Regions from separate parts of the Evansella sp. AB-rgal1 genome, predicted to be linked through region 2. Evidence: riboswitches for the same ligand, from Rfam matches in the RefSeq annotation. Region 2 holds a riboswitch; each other region holds the start of a gene.
The links. Region 2 has a riboswitch for lysine ahead of ACERII_RS15250 (aspartate kinase). Riboswitches for the same ligand answer to the same signal wherever they lie in the genome.

Region 1 (4,793 bases), on a different contig from region 2:
GACAGAATTTTCTTTACTTTAAATGCATACATTTTAGTAATATAAAAAATATGACCAATGAAATAGTTTCACTGGCCACTATGTTAGAGGTAGCTTAATCGTGTATTTAAGTAGTCACGATTTTTTTCAAAACGATAATCACTAAACAAAACGTAACGAAAGTAGCTATTAATGCTAGGATTACACTGTATGTGAACCCTAAAACTAAAAATCCAATAATGGAGATAAAGCCAACTATTAATGCATAAGGTAATTGGGTCATTACATGATCGATATGATGACTCCCCGCTCCAGTAGATGACAAGATAGTTGTATCAGATATTGGTGAACAATGATCTCCGAAAATGGATCCTGCCAATACTGCAGCTAAGGCAGGTAAAAGCATCTGTGCATCATTTACTACAGCTATACTAGCAGCAAGAGGTAACATAAGTAAAAAGGTTCCCCATGATGTTCCCGTTGAAAATGCCATAAATCCTGCTACTATGAATAAAATCACAGGTAAAAAACTTATATTTAAATTGCTAGATTTTACTTGTTCAGCTAAATACATATCTGTTCCTATTGCCTCAATAATTTCTATAATGGTCCACGCAAAAATTAAGATAAATATGGCAGGAAGCATTGATTTAATTCCTGCAATGATAGCTCCAGTAAAATCTGTTTTAGCTACGTTTCTCTTGAATGCAATTACAACTGTTACTAATAAACTTACCAAACCACCGTAAACTAAAGCTGCTGCTACATCCGTGTTTTCAAACGTTGCAAGTAGACTTGTTTTCCCTTCCGTAGCTTGTATTCCCGTTAAAATCATGAAGAAGATGGTAGCAAAAATGAGGGTAATTATAGGCCAGATCAGATCACCTTTTTCTCCTTTTCCTGCTACAGATCCCATCATTTCACCAGGTGCTTGTCCTTTGGATGAGTCTACCAGTATTCCGGTTTCTAATGCACGTTGTTCGTGTTGTTTCATAGGTCCAAAATCAAGTTTGAAATAGGCAACTGCAAATACAAGTAATATTGCAAATAAGGCATAAAAATTCATTGGCACTATTAATAAAAATGCTTGTAATGCACCATAGTTCGTCACTTCATGTGTAACAAAGATACCTCCGATTATTCCAATAATATATGCTCCCCAGCTGGAAATAGGTGATATTACACACATAGGGGCAGCTGTTGAGTCAACGATATATGCTAACTTTGCTCTCGATACTTTATGACGGTCTGTAAATGGTCGACTTACATTTCCTACTGTTAAACTATTGAAATAGTCATCAATAAAAATGATGATACCTAAAAAACCTGCAACGAACTGAGCTCCACTCCTTGTTTTTACTTTTGTTAACGCCCATTCTCCAAATGCTCGGCTTCCCCCTGTAATTGTTATGAAAGAAGCGATTATTCCAAGTATTAATAGGAAGAAGATAATATATAATTCCCAGTTATTTATAGATCCATCAACGTAGAAGATTTCTGTAACAATCGATGCAATATATTTTAAAGCCTCAAGAAGAAATCTTTCTTCTGAAAAATGAAGCATGATCGCTCCCACAATAATACCTACACCTAACGATGGAACAACCCTTCTTGTAATTAGTACCATTATTAATGCCACTATTGGCGGTACCAATGAATAAATTCCAAAATCCATTTTGTTTCCCACTTTCTTTTCTTATTTATGCTGACAATACTACCGTGAGGAGGAAAAATTTATCCTTGTAGCCTAAAAAACACAAAAAAGCAGCAAGGAAAACTTCCTTGCTACGAGCAGGTAGGTTATTTCCCTCATCAAGATTTTCGTAAGTAGTTCTCCACATAAAAAAGGTATGTGACAGTGTTGTACTTATTCAATACAACCCCAGCTAAAGGATCTTGGATTAGATTCCTTTGCTTCGGCAAATTTTCCTTTTTGAAACAGTCTTTGCTATCCAAGCCACTGTTTCATACTCATAAACTTTGCGCCTCTACCTCATCATCAAGACGAGGTAATACTTATCATTTTGTTGTCAAACCTAGTTGATCTTAACAAATAATGAGTACTTAAGCAATAGGTAGATAATTCCGTTTGCTTATGGTGCTACTTCTTCTAACCCACTTAAATCTACATTTTCATCAATTTCTGTTGGAGATTGCAGAATAGCAGGATTCATTCCTTCACCACCACTACTATAAAATTCTGGCACTTCTCCTGCATGGAAGATATTTGCTACTACAATAGATGTCTTTACAACTTCCGTATCTGTAGCAAATGGTATTATCACCTGTACATCGACTTCAATCTCAACTGATACTTGAAGATACGTATTATTAATTCCTGTTTCAATAACCTCTGTTTTAAGATCTGCTTTCACATCACCGATGGAAGAGAACCTAACTGGTACTCTAGGCCCTAAATGAGCAAGTAATGAATTATTTGTAGCCTGCCCTAATGGAATAGTATGTACAATTCCATTTTCCGTAAATGTAGCTCCTTCTTGCTCCAATTCTACATCCGTTGGTAAGCTATAATCTCGTACTCGACCATGTTCTATATCATTTAAGTAATTTTGTACACGCCTCACAGTTGCGTGTTGTATTTCCCAATAAACAGCTACATTCCATGATACCGCTTGTAATCTTCCATTATCATCATAGTTATACTGTAATATTTCATCTACATCAATATCCTCCATTACCTTCTTTGACATAGCATCATTGATAGCTAGTGTTCCAATTCGCTGTGTTTCTGTTTTAGCAATCTCCACTAACGTTGGTCGGATCCCCGCTTCCACGATAATGAGTCCTTGTACAGTCAGAAAGCAAAAAATAAGAAATGAGATTATAAATACATATCTAAACGGTAAAGGACCCTTTCTTCGTTTACCTTTTACAGGTGCATTAGAGCGGGGCCGATATATTGGTGATCTTCTCATAAGATGACAACCCCCTTTGCTAATACATATGCAAAGAAGGACAACATATTTCACAAAAAATTCAGGGACCAGGTCCCTGAATTTTTTGTGAACATTTTGGTACTTTTGTAAAACATAAAAAGAAAAACACTGACGATTAGAATTTCCGTATCCTGAAATAGCTCAGTTCAATTTTTGAACCGAGCCATTTTTACAGATTTTCACTTTTACTTGTTGTACATTCCCGTTTGTTGAAGATTCCTTAATAATTTTGCATAATATCTTCCTTTTATAACATATGCCTTAGCAGTTAGTTAAACTTTCGAATGTACAATAACGACATTCGTCTGTATTATTAATAACTTCGTATGTTAATTGAAGTTATATTTGGTCCTGTGATTCAACTATTTTTCTTTGTTAAAATTATTACTTCGTAAGGCTCTTCATCAAATTGTTCCATAATCCTCTAATCTTGTTGTTTTGATACTGAACGTACTATTAATATCCCAGTAAATACAAAGATGACACTTCTAGATGGCTCTGATATAAGTTGGGCTAGTATTGGTCCAAAAATTAATCTTAAAAAGGAATCAGATTTATGTAAGTACGTATTTCGATCTTCCTACAAAAAACTCCTTCAATTCCCACATCAGTAAATTTTATACCTAAAAAATGAGTGTCAAATTAGCAAACAATTTGACACTCATTTTTTGATATTTGTGATAGGAAACGGAACTCGTTACACGGACGATTTGTTTTTTTAAGTATTATATTTTTATTGCCTATCTTCTTTCATAAACTACAAACGTATGGGGATGGGAATTTTTTTCGTCTAGCTTTCCTTTTTCTGATGATACTACTTTCCACACCTGCTCGTCTATAACAGGGAAAAAGGTATCTCCTTCAAACTCTTCGTGTATCAAGGTAATATAAAGGCGATCCGCTATAGGTAGGAACTGTTCGTAAATCGTTGCTCCACCAATGACAAAGACTTCCTCATCTGAAGACATAAGAGATTCAGCATCTTTCACGGAGTGAAACACTTCCCCATCAGGAGCTTCAAACTCTTGATCTCTTGTAACAATATAATTTTTACGATTAGGTAATGCCTTACCAATGGAATCATATGTTTTTCTTCCCATAATAACAGCATGATTTGATGTTACTTGTTTGAAGTATTTTAAATCGTTTGGGATGTGCCATGGCATATCACCGTCTTTTCCAATTACACGGTTTTCTCCCATCGCCGCTATCATCGAAATCATACAGACACCTCACCTTTAATATGAGGATGAGGATCATAACCTACAAGCTCAAAATCACCGATTGTAAAATCCTCTATTTTTTTTATTTCAGGGTTTAATTTCATAATAGGCAACTTTCTAGGTTCCCTTGTTAACTGGAGATTTACTTGATCAATATGGTTTCTATAAATATGCACATCTCCGAAGGTATGGATAAATTCCCCTAGCTCTAACTCGCATTCTTGGGCAATCATCATTGTTAATAAAGCATAACTAGCAATATTAAAAGGAACACCAAGGAAAAGATCAGCACTACGTTGATATAATTGACATGACAGTTTTCCATCGGATACATAAAATTGAAATAAACAATGGCATGGAGCAAGCGCCATTTTATCTATCTCGCCAACATTCCACGCATTCACAATAAGTCTTCGTGAGTCTGGGTTGGTTTTTATTTGTTTGATAACTTCTCCTAATTGATCAATGGAACTACCGTCAGGTGCTGGCCAAGAACGCCATTGTTTTCCGTAAACAGGACCTAAGTCTCCGTTTTCGTCTGCCCACTCATTCCAGATTCTTACATTATTTTCTTTTAAATAACCTATATTTGTATCACCTTTAATAAACCATAATAACTCATGAATGATTGCTC
Region 2 (4,793 bases):
GTTCGGATTTCTCAGCGATGAAAACACTATTGACTCAGCCTCACATAATAAGTTTGATAACCATTAGATCGCGTTTTTCACTCTAAAAAAACCTAGCCCAGGATTCCCCCAAGCTAGGTTCATGCATATGGTGTAATTACGATGGTACTTTTTCTTTTTTCTTCTCTTCCACAGGTACACGTTCATCTAATTGAAATGCTGTATGCAGTGCTTCGACTGAGCGAACCATTGCATCTTCTGGAATAACTGCAGATACTTTAATCTCGGACGTACTAACCATTTTAATGAATACCTCTTCTTGAGATAAAACATTAAACATATTAGCAGCAACACCTGGATTAGATACCATTCCTGATCCAACGATAGATACCTTCGCAAGACCTTCCTCATAGCGAATATCCTTATAGCCAATACGATCTGAATGTTGCTTTAGAATATCTAATGATTCACGTAAATGATCACTATGAATAGAAAATGATACATTCATTTCATTTTCTCCCGTTACTTGCTGTGTAATGATGTCTACATCAATGCCATCATCTGCTAATGCAGAAAATACGTTTGACAACGTATCAAAATTATTTGGCAATCTCTCAATTGTTATTTTCGTTACGGCAGCTTCGAATGCAAGACCTCGTACCGCTAAGTTTTGTTCCATAGATGCTTCCTCCTCAACAACCGTTCCTTCTTTATCTACCATGCTTGAGCGGACAATTAAAGGTACTTGATAGTTTTTCGCAAATTCAACAGATCTCGGGTGTAGAACACCAGCACCTAAATTTGCCAATTCCAACATTTCATCGTAGGAAATACTATCTAGCTGACGAGCTTTTTTCGCAACTCGTGGGTCACAAGTATATACACCAGTTACATCTGTATATATAGAACAAGATTTTGCATTTAAAGCCGCGGCAAGGGCCACTGCTGTTGTATCCGATCCACCACGACCTAGTGTCGTAATTTCTCCGTCCTCAGACATTCCTTGGAATCCAGCAACGATGACTGCTTTCCCTTCGTCTAAGTATGATTCTACTCTTTCCGTGTCAATTCTTGTTATTCGTGCATTTTGGTGAACTGGTTCTGTTTTTATACCAGCCTGCCACCCTGTTAGTGACACAGCATCAATCCCAATTTCTTTTAATGCCATTACCATGAGGGAAATGGTAACTTGTTCTCCCGTACTTAGAAGCATATCCATTTCACGCTTATCAGGATTATCTGTAATATCTTCTGCTAATTGTACTAATGTGTCTGTTGATTTCCCCATTGCCGATAATACTGTTACTACTTTATTACCAGCTTCCATTTCTTTTTTCACTTTTTGAGCAGCTTTTTTAATTTTTGATACGTCGCCCACAGAAGTCCCTCCGAACTTCTGAACAATCGTTGCCAACATGAACGCCTCCTCTTTTTATTCAAACCCATACAGTTGATTTCTACTCCAAGCTCTACTTTTTAGAACAAGAAATCCTTTACTGGAGATAAAAGAGTAGAGTTAATTAACGAACCAGACCTAAATATGATGGATATTAGGAATTTTTGAAAAATTGTCGTCATCTTTTTTTCATAGAATTATATTCTTCCTGAAATTCTCTCCTATCACATAAGAAAACGACTTAAATGTAGTTGGTTCGACATTAACAAAAGAAATCGACAGTAGGAGTAATCCCACTGCCGAAAACGACTTCAATATAAACACATCATTGATGCCGCTCCGTGAGATAGTCCTCCATACAGAAAATAGTAACTCTGTATGACAGCCATGTATTTCTTCAATACAATAGCCAGAAAAATACAGTCTGAGTCCGTATCCTTCTTCGGCGGAACCTCCTTTTTACTACGATCTATAAAGCTCAACCTTCTCCCGTAGTATACTAATAGGTTTCCGCTCCTCTACCTTCACCCCTAAGAGCCGAAGTATGGTATTACTGCTTTCAATGTTATTTAATGTGACAAAGCAAAACTCGTATATGAGTGTAACAAATACCAATTACTTTGACAATTTCCATTATTAGCTATCTTCTTTTATTTTCTCCAATAGAACTTTAGCAGAGGACATAGGGATACCAACTGCTACTATTTCCTCCAAATTAGAGTCCTTTAATCGCTTAATCGAGCCGAAGTGTTTTAAAAGTTTCTTTTTTCGTTTTTCTCCAATGCCCTCAATATCGTCTAAAACCGTTGAGAACATTGACTTTTTCCGTATATTACGGTGAAATGTGATAGCAAAACGGTGAACTTCATCTTGAATTCGTTGAAGCAAATAAAATTCCTGACTTGTTCTTTTTAATGGAACAATTTCAGGTGGGTCACCAATCATTAACTGGGATGTACGGTGCTTGTCATCTTTGACTAATCCACATACAGGAATTGTCAACCCTAACTCATCTTCTAATACACTCTGAGCTGCTGATATTTGCCCTTTTCCTCCATCTATAACAATTAAGTCTGGTAATGGAAGATCTTCCTTTAAGAGACGTGTATAACGTCTTCTAACAACTTCTCTCATAGATTCATAATCATCTGGACCAACTACGGTTTTCACCTTGTATTTCCGATAGCTCTTTTTATCTGGTTTTCCATCAAGAAAAGAAATCATTGCTGAAACAGGATCTATCCCTTGAATATTGGAGTTATCGAATGCTTCAATTCGATGTGGTGTATCGATATTTAACGCTTGTCCTAGTCTATCAATTGCTACAATTGTTTTTTGTTCATCTCTTTCGATTAAGTCAAATTTCTCTTTTAGTGCTATTTGGGCATTTTTACATGCTAATTCTACAAGTTCCTTCTTTTTCCCCTTTTTCGGCTTCAATGTTTTTACATTAATAAACTTAGTTACAATCTGTTCATCAATTCCATCAGGAACAAAGATCTCCTTCGGTTTACGATGCTGCTCATCTAGGTAAAACTGCCCAATATATGTGTAAAAATCATCTTCTGGTTCTTGATATATTGGAAAGAGAGATACATCTCTTTCAATTAACTTCCCTTGTCTTATGAAAAATACCTGGACACACATCCAGCCTTTATCATATGAATAACCAAATACATCCCGATCCATTTCGTCCGTTAAGGTCATTTTCTGTTTCTCCATAACTGCTTCTATATGCTGCACTTGATCTCGTAATTCTTTCGCTCTTTCGAATTTTAGTTCTTCTGAGGCGAGGAACATTTTTTTCGTGAGCTCCTCTTTTATTTCTTTATGTCCTCCGTTTAAAAAACGAGTTATTTCATTTACAAGCTCATTATTTTTTTCCTGAGGTACATCAAATTCGCAAGGAGCTAAACATTGTCCTATATGATAATAAAGACAAACTCGATCAGGTAATGTACGACATTTTCGTAATGGATAAAGACGATCTAATAGTTTTTTTGTTTCATTAGCGGCAAGGACATTGGGGTACGGACCAAAGTATTTTCCCCCATCCTTTTTCACTTTTCGAGTGGTAATTAGTCTAGGATGTTCCTCTTTTGTTATTTTTAAAAACGGATAGCTTTTATCATCTTTTAATAGAACATTATACCTAGGTTCATGCTTTTTTATTAGATTTTGCTCTAGAAGAAGAGCTTCAATATTGGAAGAGGTAACAATATATTCAAAATCTCGTATTTCACTAACGAGACGCTGCGTTTTTTTATCATGGGAGCCAGTAAAATAGGAACGAACACGATTTCTAAGCAACTTCGCCTTCCCTACATAAATAATCGTTCCATGTTTATTTTTCATTAAATAGCAGCCTGGCTGAGCAGGAACTAGTGCTAGTTTTTCTTTTAACTCAGACATAGTAATGAACTCCTTTTAGTATGGCGTTGGTTCAAATGGATACGATGTTACCAGTGCCTTACGTGAAAAATTAGAAATATTTATAATAAAACAATAGTAGTATTTTTGGGGTAATAGGACAGAAATACCCATTATTTCATTATACAATAAAAAAAGGGCTGAACCTATTAAGTTCAACCCTTTTTGCCAATGATACCAATTATTACACGTGCTTATTTAATAGTGTAGCAAGCTGCTCTTTTGGTTGGAAACCAACAACTTGATCAACAACTTCACCGTCTTTTAAAACAAGTAATGTTGGAATACTCATAACTCCAAATTTACCAGCTGTTTCTTGGTTGTCGTCTACATCTAATTTAGCAATCTTTACTTTGTCTCCCATTTCGCCATCAAGTTCTTCTAGAACAGGTGCGATCATTTTACAAGGTCCACACCAAGGTGCCCAGAAGTCAACTAATACTACACCTTGACTTGTTTCTGTTGCGAAAGTTTGATCAGTTACGTTTACAATTGCCATTATTATTCCTCCTCTTAATTAAAAAACAACTTTTCCTATATCAGGATTATAACACCAGTTTATAACATTCAGTTAGTGAACTGCTTATAGATACCCAATTTTTCCTAACGTTCACATTCCTATAGTAACTAACATACCCTTTCAAAGCAAAAAAAATGCTTGAGAGATGGATGAAATGGAAATTAACAGAGCTTTATTTTCCAAAACGAACTGTAGTTTAATCTCAAACGAAATGAACCGCTGGCTGTTTTCGAAAGTGCACTTTAAGAAAAGCGCAAGGCGCCCGCTATCGGCTAAATGCAAATGTTCTGGACGATAAAAAGCGCTTTTTACTTTTAATCGGCCAGGTTATTTGACACGAGCCATGGCGCCTGGAGCTAGATACCTTTCAAAGTCCATAATTTTATACTCCCTCATCTTTTATAGAAAAACACTCTTAGCATGAAAGCTAAACCTTCATGCCAAGAGTGCCCCTTATAAAAGTTTAAA
Region 3 (4,793 bases), on a different contig from region 2:
GTTATCATGAATAGAGTGGAAAGTAATTTATTCCCTAATACTGTGCAAGAGGTCATATTTCAAAATACAAATGGACTATTTCAGTTCACTCCTGCTTCCAATGGTACATTAAACTCAGCTACGCCAAATGAAACAAATTTTGATGCCGCAAGAAGGGCACTTCAGGGAGAAGATCCAACAAATGGTGCACTTTATTTTTATAACCCAAGTAAAACCAATGATCAGTGGGTGAGAAGTAGAACAGTATCAACTACAATTGAAAATCATGTCTTTGCATATTAAGAAGGAGTGTTTAAAGGTGAACGACCTTTAAACACTCCTTAAATCTTTCAAACAACATTAGGTAAAATTTTTGGTTGAATTGTATTATACAAACTATGCGATTCCTCTTGTGTAAGTGGAATTAGTGGTAATCGAACAGAACCTACATTCAGTCCTATCATTTCTAATGCCGCTTTTACAGGAGTTGGATTTGGTGCACTAAATAGAGCTTTCATCATAGGTAATAGTTCTCGATGTATTGAAGCTGCATATTTGTTATCACCATTTTCAAACGCAGTGATCATTTTTTTCATATCACTACCAATGATATGAGATGCTACAGAAACAACTCCGTGTCCACCAATGGATAAAAGAGGTAATGTTAAGCTATCATCTCCACTGTATACTAAGAAATCCTCTGGTGTGTTTTCAATAATAGTAGCGATTGATTCTAAATCACCACTAGCTTCTTTAATACATATAATATTTTCTATTTTAGATAAACGAATAACTGTTTCTTCATTAAGGTTTACAACACTTCGTCCAGGAATATTATATAACATAATAGGTAGATCAGTAGAGGTAGCAATTGCTTTAAAATGCTGATACATACCTTCTTGACAAGGTTTGTTGTAATAAGGAGTAACAAGCATTACGCCATCAACACCTGATTTTTGTGCAATTTCTGTCAACTGAATTGATTCTCTTGTATTATTAGAACCAGTACCAGCGATAACAGGTACACGACCATCCACAACCTTCACAACATATTGATATAATGCTGTTTTCTCCTCTTTTGTAAGTGTTGGAGATTCTCCTGTCGTACCACCAACAACAAGTCCGTCTGTTCCATTTGCTAGTAAGTAGTTTATTAGAGATTTCGTAGCTTGAAAATCAATTTCCCCATCCTGACCAAATGGTGTTACCATTGCAGTGATTAATTTACCAAAATTCATTATAAAAACCCCTCTATTCAACAGATTTTGTTCGTCATAAAGACGGCTCAAGTTCCTGAATAGAGCTAAATCCCGGAACCGTGTATAAAATAAAAAAGCAACAACGAAGGGTCTCGTTGTTGCTTGGAAATAACACGGTTATTCCAGCGTGAGATAGCCCTCCATATAGTCGTAAAAACTATATGACAGTTCTGCATCTATTTAATGACAGAACCAGCAACAAGCTCATGAGTAAGATTGCTGCTTCGGCAAAAACCCCTTTCCACATCTATCCACGGGTCTCACTCCCTAAAGATTGTGTACTGATGGTGTTTGCACCTCTACCCTCACTTCAAAGTAAATATTGAAGTAAAGAATTTGAACTTTTTTTAACCTTAACAAATATTATTTTTAATTGCAATACTTTCCCTAAAATCTGTGGGAAAAAATATGTATATTTCTATTCAGGTGTAACATTATTCATATCATTTTATTTTATGTCAATAATAAAAAGAGTGGATTAGTTAATCGAATGTATTTATTATGTCGAAAAGCAAGATAATTCTTTTATATAGATGTTTATATTAGACATTAACTCGTTCGATATGTTATATGTAGTCATTGTTATAATATTTGTGTTGAAGGGGGATTATTTCTTTGAATGTTAACTGGTTAGAATGGTTAGGGTATTTAGCATCTTTAATTGTATTAATATCATTATTAATGAGCTCGATTATTAAGCTTAGGTGGATAAACTTACTAGGTTCTAGCATTTTTGCAATATACGGATTTTTAATTGGTGCCTTACCAGTAGGTTTGATGAATTTAGGAATTGCTTTGATAAATGTTTATTATCTATCGAAAATTTATCAATCGAAAGAGTACTTTAAAATGTTACCTATCGATGATAATTCTCAATATTTTAATTACTTTTTGCAATTTTATAAAAATGAAATTGAAAAAGTAGCAGATAAAGAGCCTTCCAATAGTTATAATTATGAGATTAGTTTTTACATATTGCGTAATATGGTTCCAGCAGGAGTATTTTTAGCTACCAAATATGATGAAGATACACTTGAAGTGGAATTGGACTTTGTTATTCCAGAATATAGAGATTTTAAAATAGGCGCTTATATATTTGAGGATTGTAAATCGTTTTTTTTAACGAAAGGATATTCGAAGTGTATTAGTTTTTCTACTAAAGAAAAACATATAAAGTATTTGCAGAAAATAGGGTTTGAAGAGGTGACCCTAGAAGATGGTCAAAAAGGATATATAAAAAATGTAGATTAAAAAAATACGAGGGAAGAGGACTCTATTTAAACTTCCTCTTTCCTCGTTTAAAATTACGATTATTTCTTAATTAGAAAATTATTGGTCTTTATAAAGAAGTGAAAAAATGAATACATCATAATATTGATCATCTAATAGTTGATGTTCTCGGAGTCTACCTTCTTGACAGAATCCGTACTTTTTCATTAATTTGAGGGCACTTATATTTTGACAATTTGTACTTGCATAAATTTTATTCAGGTTCATTTTTACAAATCCATAATCTAATAATGCTTTTAATCCTTCTGTTGCTAACCCTTTACCCCAAAATTCACTAGCTAGATTTCCACCTATTTCAGCATGATTAGAAACTCTGTTCCAATTTTTATAGCCGCATGTACCAACAATCCGATTTGTTTCTTTTAATTCCACACCCCAATGAATAGAATGAGGATCCGTTGAAGAGTCACTTGCTTTTCTTATCAATTCTTCTGCAGCTTCTAAACTATTTATAGGATCACTTACATCTAGTTTTACAACATTAGGGTCTGAATACAAATAGTAAATATCAAATTTGTCTTCTAGTTTCAGTGAACGAAAAATGAGGTTCTTTGTTTGGAAATGGGGTAATCGAACGTTATTTTTCATTAGAAGGTAGCTCCTTAGATTTTCTAATAATATCTTCTACGTCGAAAACCAGCAATACCAATAAGAGGAATAGCTATTAATGCTCCCGCTGCTAATGGAAAGAAGAATAATCCAGGACCTTGACCTTGAGCAGAAGGTGCTGAAGCTTGACGAAGATATACATTTTCATGGTCTACCTTTTCAATTTTTCCTGCGTATTTCTTTCCGTGATGATCTGTTATTTCAACATCTTGACCCATGCACTCATTACATAAGTTGTAATAATATTGAACAGACATTTTCCCTCACCCTTTTAGTTTTAGATTACGAAACAATTCATTAAGATACTGTTCCTTATTTTTAGAGTATGTGAGAAATAGGGATTTGGAATAGTTAAGTAGCCTGATTTGAAGGAAGGATGCAGGAAAGGTAAAAGGAAAAAATAAGATTCTATGTATAAAAAATAGCCACAGAATTTCTTTAATGTGGCTTACTTTCTATTGGAGAAGTGTTTTGTTGTTGTAATTTCACTTGCTTTTTTGCACGGAACCGATTGCGTTTTCTTTTGTTTTCTAAGAGCTTTAATTCCTTATTTGTAACGGTATTCTTATGAAACTTTACTTTATCTTTATATTTTATAAGGAGTCTAGCTGTATTAATTGTATCATCAATACCACGATGAGCTTGACCGTGAGCATCTAATTCAGCTAATTGTAGTGCATTTTTTAACCCAAGCTGTCCCTTTGTATCATGTTCCAACGCTTTTCCAATTTGTGGTTGAATATCATTATAATTTTGAAACCAGTCCAAAGCTAATTTATTTCGAGAACACTGATCAAGGATATGTACTTTGTCGTCCTTTCCCCACGAACATAAGTAATACCCTTCTCCTAACCAATCCGCAAATTTCTTTATTCCAGAGTTAAAGGGTATCGCTTTCTTAACATCTTCTTCGGTCATCTTTATAAATTTTTTTGTACTTTTCGGGATATGCCCACTTTTTGGCAGCATATATATTTGTAATTCTTCAATAATAGTACCTTCATTTAAATCCACTTTGCATGCTCCAATTTCCACAATTTCAGCAAGTTGTCCTTTTTTAAATCTTTTAACTAATTCTAAATCATATACTACAGCTATCAAGAAAATCATTCCTTTCTAATCTCTATTGTAACCAATCTTTGATTACTAATAAACCATGAGATTGACCACCAACACTCATATAGAAGTAAATCTGTTACTACATTCAACATACTTTTTTCGATTAATAAGACGGGGAGACTAAACTAATTTACAGTGATGAAGTTAATAATCGATTAGGGGAATAAAAATGAGTGTGAGTATTAAAGAGATTAATGAATCGATCTGGAAAGAATGTATCTCACTACAAGGGAGAAACATTAGCATTAAGGACTCTGTTATTATCATGACGCGCAACGAAGAGGGTCCTAAACCAAATTTGTTTGGAAAATAGCTAATTGATACTATTCGTTTATAAAGTTTTCGGAATATTAACTATATTTTACATGGATACGTGTGCTATTATTTTACTAGTTTCATATATTACGGAGGTGTAAAATGTTACGAATGAAAATATCAAAAAAGTGGATTTCTCTGCTCCTTATCACCATTTTAGTTTTATCAACGTTTGGTTTTGGACAAGCAACCTATGCTAATCCTCATTTAGTTCCAGGACCA

Region 1: another riboswitch for lysine. It lies ahead of ACERII_RS21405 (Na+/H+ antiporter NhaC family protein); the one in region 2 lies ahead of ACERII_RS15250 (aspartate kinase).
Region 3: another riboswitch for lysine. It lies ahead of dapA (4-hydroxy-tetrahydrodipicolinate synthase); the one in region 2 lies ahead of ACERII_RS15250 (aspartate kinase).

Annotation. Positions count from the first base shown of each region.
Region 1 is NZ_JBGUAU010000032.1:50,693-55,485, reverse strand. It holds gene ACERII_RS21405 (Na+/H+ antiporter NhaC family protein) at 107-1,654, opposite strand; lysine riboswitch at 1,800-1,978, opposite strand; gene yunB (sporulation protein YunB) at 2,073-2,915, opposite strand; gene ACERII_RS21395 (dihydrofolate reductase) at 3,677-4,159, opposite strand; gene ACERII_RS21390 (thymidylate synthase) at 4,156-4,793, opposite strand, start outside.
Region 2 is NZ_JBGUAU010000017.1:38,142-42,934, forward strand. It holds gene ACERII_RS15250 (aspartate kinase) at 137-1,393, opposite strand; lysine riboswitch at 1,715-1,904, opposite strand; gene uvrC (excinuclease ABC subunit UvrC) at 2,012-3,787, opposite strand; gene trxA (thioredoxin) at 3,990-4,304, opposite strand; gene ACERII_RS15265 (electron transfer flavoprotein subunit alpha/FixB family protein) at 4,789-4,793, opposite strand, start outside.
Region 3 is NZ_JBGUAU010000006.1:327-5,119, forward strand. It holds partial or broken gene ACERII_RS06120 (cell wall hydrolase) at 1-282, shown strand, start outside; gene dapA (4-hydroxy-tetrahydrodipicolinate synthase) at 330-1,217, opposite strand; lysine riboswitch at 1,364-1,548, opposite strand; gene ACERII_RS06130 (hypothetical protein) at 1,854-2,489, shown strand; gene ACERII_RS06135 (GNAT family N-acetyltransferase) at 2,568-3,116, opposite strand; gene ACERII_RS06140 (hypothetical protein) at 3,140-3,394, opposite strand; gene ACERII_RS06145 (3'-5' exonuclease) at 3,576-4,238, opposite strand; gene ACERII_RS06150 (hypothetical protein) at 4,426-4,569, shown strand; gene ACERII_RS06155 (immunoglobulin-like domain-containing protein) at 4,674-4,793, shown strand, end outside.